2 regions of the Alteromonas sp. ABV4_150 genome follow, and region 2 is predicted to be linked to the other one. Evidence: predicted binding sites of a transcription regulator. Region 2 holds the regulator's gene; the other holds the start of a gene.
The links. The regulator sigma-54, encoded in region 2, starts transcription at its own class of promoters, with help from an activator protein. The targets are predictions, from matches to a motif close to GTTGGCACGNNNNTNGNNT.
Positions count from the first base shown of each region.

Region 1 (3,149 bases), 810 kb from region 2:
CGCTCGGCTTCACCCGACAGCTTGTCTATATCAGAGAAGTCTACAATCTCTTGATATCTGTTTAGAAATAGCCATGTGTTACCAAGCGGCTCTGCCAGAAGGTTTATATCGGCACCCATTTCCAGCGCTTCTACAAACTCCATCTCAGCTGCAGTTAGGTAGCCATTAATAAGCAGTATTTCGCCCATGAGGATTTTTGCAGCTAGGTTTTCAGGGTCTTTCTGTAAGCTATTTTTCAGGTGGATATAGGCTTCGTCGTACTCGTTTTGATTAAACGCAGTAAGCGCTTTTTCATAGTCCTCTGACGTAGTAGCAAAACTGTTGAAAGCGATTAATGAAGAGGCAACTGCAGAGACAACGGCGCGTTTTACAACACGCTTTTTATTATTAAAAAAATCCATATTAACCTTCAATACATAGCCAAGCTGCTGGCTGAAAAATAGCATAAAAAAAGGTGGCCTGAGCCACCTTCTAAAGATACGTGTTTTCTACGTGTTTTTAAACCATAAAACGAGACGCTTGCGGCGATAAAGCATCAGTCCGATACCCATTAGCATTAGTGCCGTAGCACCAGGCTCATTGACGTCGGTTGTCGTGTTTTCGCCTTGTCTAGAAATACCTAGCGAGGCTAGTTTAAAGCCTGAACCAGTAAAGTCATCCATACTACCGTTTGGATCAAAATAAGTATTGTATGCGCCGATAAGCCAATATTTTGCTTCGGTCAAAGTAGGATAGGTTACTTCATACTTCCCAAGCCCTTGCGGTGTTCTAGAAATATTCTTATGTGTGATCGAAGTGATGGCACTTGATGAAGCAATATTTTCCCATGTAGTTACAGTGTTCGATGCGTTTTTAAATATGTCGATATCATTGAATCCAACAACGGTTAACTGTTGTTCGTTCCCGGCACCAGTAAGATAGTTGAACTTCGTATTAGTAAGTGCTACTTCTTCACTAAATGAGAAAAGCACCATGTCGAAATCGTATTTCCAGTCACCTTTGTTGTTATCGATAGTATGCCAATCAGTAAGGTTGCCACCATGGTCTCTATTGCGCATTGACAAGCCGTATGTCTTCGAATAACTAAGGCCGTTTTGTCTTACTACACGCTCATCACCGTCGGTGTCAGAATATTCTGTGTCCGCCCAAGTCGTATAAGAAACGTAGATATCAGAATTATCGACTTTAATTGAGTTAGTTGTAGGCTCAAATCCTTTGCTAACTTTCTGAGCAATCATATCGTAGTTGTAGTATTCGAGCATTGAATCACCAGCGTAAGACGCTGACGTACAGATTAAAAGCAACGACGAAAATGAAAATTTTAACAGCTTGTTCATAGTTATTGGCCTTACAGCTTAAATTCAACAAAGAGGCAATTTATTTTTTCTCTAAGCTGGAATTGTGCCAATTTTTCAAGTGTATGTTTTTTATGTATTTTTTGTTGTATTAAGGTGCGAGGGAAAAGAAGTGAGTAAAAAAAACTGACAGGTTATACCACCTGTCAGTGATCTAAAGTCTAATTTCTTTAAATGGTTTTCTTGCGGCGCCACATAACGAACAGCGAACAAGCCATAAGTAGGCCGATGGTACCAGGTTCAGACACTTCAGTGGTATCTGGTGTACCTGTTGTTTCTTCGACAGAGAAACCAATATTGGCGAGTTTGAAAGCGTCGTTGTTAAATTTTCCACCAATATTTCCAAATACTGTATTGTATGCCCCTACAAGCCAATATTGTGCTGACTCAGTAAACGTGAAATCTGCACGGTGATCTAAATATTCACAACTCTCAATGTCGAATGAAGCTGACGTTAGGGCATCTTCAACAATATGACTCCATGTGTTAACGCCAGACGTTAGTTTAGAGGTGTTACTAAGCGCAGCCACAGACACTTGACTATCTCTACTATCATAAAGCCAAGAAAAACTGGCGCCAGTTAGCGTTACCGCAGAATCAAATGAGAGCAATATAAAATCATAATCTCTTTCTACATTTGTGAAGCGGTAGTTTTTCGAGTTATCGCTGCCGCTAGAGAAGTAATTGAGGTTATCAATGGCGTGGTCGGCGTCGCCACGATAGTATGCTTCATCATCGTTTGTTATTCCGTAAGCCCATTTATCTGAGATTTTTTCTAACTTTGCGCCAACGACTGTTTCGCCGGTAACTCCTTGTGTGTCAGAAAAGGCGGACATATTAATATTTAATCCGTCTATTTGAACAAAGGAATTATTCGTCTGATTGGTTTGTGTCACTTTGTCATCGACTAGATCGTAAGTGTATTCTCCCAACGGGGAGTTACATACATTGCTTTGATCGTTGTTTTGGCTCGATGACCCACAGTGAGAATAACTTTGCTTTTTATAGTAGGTAGCGAATGCTGAATTAGCACTCAGGGTAGATAGCAAAGCTGTGGAAAGTAATAGTACAGTTTGCAAAGAAAACGTTTTTTGTAGCGTTCGCATAATTGCTTTCCTATATATGAAGCGCAAAGCACTTTAAGTACACGCCGAGTGATGTAAGCGCACATTATGCGAACACAAACTTGGTAGTACCTAATTTCAACATGGACTTGTATGATATATGAACGGTGAGCTATTTAAGGTATGTAACCGTATACCTAGTTATTAGTTGTTTGTTTAATCGTGAGCATACGCGGTACTGAATAAATAGAAGCCAAGCGCCGGCATTGTGGTAGGAGTACGTGTAATAAATGCAAAGCTAATAACGTTTAGCATCGGCGTTATGTAAAGGAACGAGGCAGTCTTTTTACTTTGCTATGCGTTCCTGCATATCTGTGAAATAATTAGTGCAATTGTATATGTAGAAGTATGAGGACATATGTCTGATCAAAAACGTAAAGGGATATACTTACTTCCCAACTTATTAACAACAGCAGGGTTGTTTTCCGGTTTTTTTGCTGTGGTTTCATCCATGAACGGAAGATTCGAGGCCGCCGCAGTAGCTATCTTCGTCGCTATGATCTTTGATGGCTTAGATGGTCGCGTGGCAAGAATGACAAACACACAAAGCGACTTCGGTGCTGAGTTTGACTCTATGGCCGATATGGTTTCTTTTGGCGTGGCGCCTGCACTCGTTGCTTACAACTGGGGTTTGACTGAGCTTGGCAAACTAGGTTGGTTGGCTGCCTTT
Region 1 covers NZ_CM149971.1:6,235-9,383, reverse strand. The annotation lists gene prsT (XrtA/PEP-CTERM system TPR-repeat protein PrsT) at 1-401, opposite strand, end outside; gene xdp1 (exosortase-dependent surface protein XDP1) at 489-1,337, opposite strand; gene xdp1 (exosortase-dependent surface protein XDP1) at 1,526-2,461, opposite strand; gene pssA (CDP-diacylglycerol--serine O-phosphatidyltransferase) at 2,838-3,149, shown strand, end outside.
Region 1: xdp1 (exosortase-dependent surface protein XDP1) is a predicted target of sigma-54. The motif match lies at 1,391-1,409, and genes of this name have one in related genera.

Region 2 (3,149 bases):
AGTTGATAGCAGGCGTGCTGGTTACAACAATAGCAATGACTTTATCAAGGCCTGCGAGGCGGCCGTGGGGCAGCGCTATGCCATTACCAATACCCGTACTACCCATACGTTCTCGAGCCATCAAGCTATTTAGAACAGTTGCCTGGTCGATGTTATCGTTCTGCTTGGCAGCGATATCAGCGATGATCTCAAGAATTCGCTTTTTACTATTACACTGAACCGCACACTCGGTGCGGTCCAGACTTACGATGGCTTGTATATCCATACTCAATTAACTACTAATGTTTTTTCAGTTTTTCCTTATGCTTGATTACCTGCCGGTCGAGTTTATCAACCATGCTGTCAATCGCCGCATACATGTCGGTATTTTCTGAGGATGCGAATACTTCAGCGCCACTTAAATGAACGGTCGCTTCGGCTTTTTGATTTAATTTTTCAACGTTCAGGATGACATGCACATTAGAAATGTGATCAAAGTGACGTTCAAGTTTGCTGAACTTCGTATCGACATAATTACGCAAAGAGTCGGTGATTTCGACATGATGACCAGTAAGGTTGATTTGCATATTTCGTCTTCCTTATATTATTAAGCCCAGTTAGATAAGGCTTTTGCGTTGGTTCGACGGCGGGATCGATAACGATTCCCGGTATTTTGCTATTGTTCGCCGAGCGACTTTTATGCCTTGCTCGGCCAACAACGAAGCAATCTTGCTATCACTTAGCGGCTTGCTAGGATTTTCGGCAGCCACTAACTTCTTGATCAATGCACGAATCGCTGTGGATGAACACTCACCACCTGACTCGGTTGCAACGTGGCTTGAAAAGAAATACTTCAGCTCGAAGATACCACGCGGCGTATGCATGTATTTTTGCGTTGTCACACGTGAAATAGTGGATTCGTGCATATCTACCATTTCTGCGACATCATTTAGCACCATTGGTTTCATCATTTCCGGGCCGTGCTCAAAAAAGCCCATTTGTTGCTGCACAATGCAATTTGCAACCTTCATCAAGGTATCGTTACGAGACTCTAGGCTCTTTATGAACCACTTGGCCTCTTGCATGTGTGAGCGGATGAATTGTGAATCGCTACTATTCTTGGCACGGCGACTCATTGCTGCGTACTGTTGATTTACGCTTAATTTAGGCAGACTGTCGGGGTTCAGCTCAACCACCCAACGGCCATTTTTCTTGGTTACTGAGACATCAGGAATAACGTACTCAGGCTCTTTAGTAACTAAAGCACTACCTGGGCGAGGATTCAAGGTTTGGAGTAAACGCATTGCTTCTCGCAGCTGATCTTCTTTCAATCGGCTCTTACGCATTAGCGTGCGGTAGTCTTTACTGCTCAGTAAGTCTGAATATTCCTCAATAAGCTGCTTCGCTTCAGTAAGCCACGGTGTGTCTTCTGAAAACTGGCGCAATTGCACCATAAGACACTCTTGAGGTGTACGAGAACCTGAACCAATGGGGTCGAACATTTGAATGCGCTTAAGCACACATTCTATTTCGTCCATTTCGATAGGCTCTTCTAAGTCATCGTCATTAACAGCATCTAAGATATCGTCAAGGGTAACGGTCAGATAACCCGACTCGTCAATTGAGTCGATAATAGCTGTGGCAATAGCACGGTCAGTATCTGAAAAATGAGTCAGGCGCATTTGCCAAAGTAAATGCTCTTGGATGTCTTCGGTAGTTTCACCTTGGAAGATTTGTTCGTCATCATTAGACGGGCCAGGCGCAGGCGCAGAAGAGGCGGAGTAGTACTCGTCCCAGGTGCTGTCGATAGGCAGCTCATCCGGAAGGTCGTTCTTCTCCAGTGCATCTCCTGCTTCTAGCGTGTCGCTTGATGCAGAAGCTGTCGCTTCAGCTGCACTATCGTCACTATCGACATTGTTCTTTTCTACTTGTGGCTCGTCGTTACCTTCTTCCACTTCTAACAGTGGATTAGAGTCGAGTGCCTCTTGAATCTCTTGCTGGAGATCAAGTGTAGAAAGCTGCAGCAGCTTGATAGCCTGCTGCAACTGAGGTGTCATGGTAAGTTGTTGGCTAAATTTTAGCTGTAAAGATGGTTTCATCTACGTCTTATTTAAATGCTCTAAATTGAATATACCAGAGCGAAACTGAAAAATGACAATTCGGTTACATTAACTATAGCCTGAATTGTTCGCCTAGGTATACATCCCTTACTTTTTGATTACTTAAAACCTGTTCCGCGGTTCCTTGCGCAATAAGCTCACCATGACTCACAATGTACGCCTTTTCGCAAACATCCAATGTTTCGCGTACGTTATGGTCCGTGATAAGGATACCAATACCCCTATCGCGAAGATGCTGTATTATCTTCTTTATATCATTAACTGATATTGGATCAACACCGGCAAATGGTTCGTCTAACAAAATAAATTGTGGTTTCGCTGCCAGAGCGCGAGCAATCTCAACTCGACGACGTTCTCCCCCTGACAAACTCATGCCCGTACTATTACGTATATGGTTGATATTAAATTCATCAAGTAGTGCATCAGCTTCTTCTTCTTGCTGTTGTGAATTTAAATCTTTACGGGTTTGCAAAATGGCCATGATATTTTCATGTACCGTAAGCTTTCTAAAAATTGACGCTTCTTGCGGAAGGTAGCCTATACCGCGGCGTGCGCGCTCATGCATTGGCTGGTGAGTAAGCTCACTATCATCAATTTCAATCTTGCCTTTGTCTAGGTTGACCAAGCCAACAATCATGTAAAAAGTGGTGGTCTTACCAGCACCATTTGGGCCAAGAAGACCGACAATTTGCCCAGTAGAAACTGAAAGACTCACATCGCGAACGACTTGTCGCGATTTATACGATTTAGCAAGGTTTTTAGCGCTCAAAGTTGCCATTGCTATTCATTGCCCTCGTTGTCTTTCTTAGACGACGTTTTACGAATAGTGTCAGGAGTAAACACTGTTGTTACTCGACCTTCACCATTTTCACCGGCGCCACCTGTTGCAAGCAATTGTTCAGTAATCATATCGAACGTAATTTTATCCCCTTGTACTTTACTAGAATCTTGCTGTAGTTCAGCATTACCGGCCAGAGAAATAGTGCGATTAACCACCTCATAGCGAATTTCATTAGCTTTGGCTGATACCGGTGTACCGTCTTCTAGTGA
Region 2 covers NZ_CM149971.1:812,322-815,470, reverse strand. The annotation lists gene ptsN (PTS IIA-like nitrogen regulatory protein PtsN) at 1-265, opposite strand, end outside; gene hpf (ribosome hibernation promoting factor) at 279-566, opposite strand; gene ACYX4M_RS03500 (RNA polymerase factor sigma-54) at 597-2,078, opposite strand; gene lptB (LPS export ABC transporter ATP-binding protein) at 2,152-2,877, opposite strand; gene lptA (lipopolysaccharide transport periplasmic protein LptA) at 2,880-3,149, opposite strand, start outside.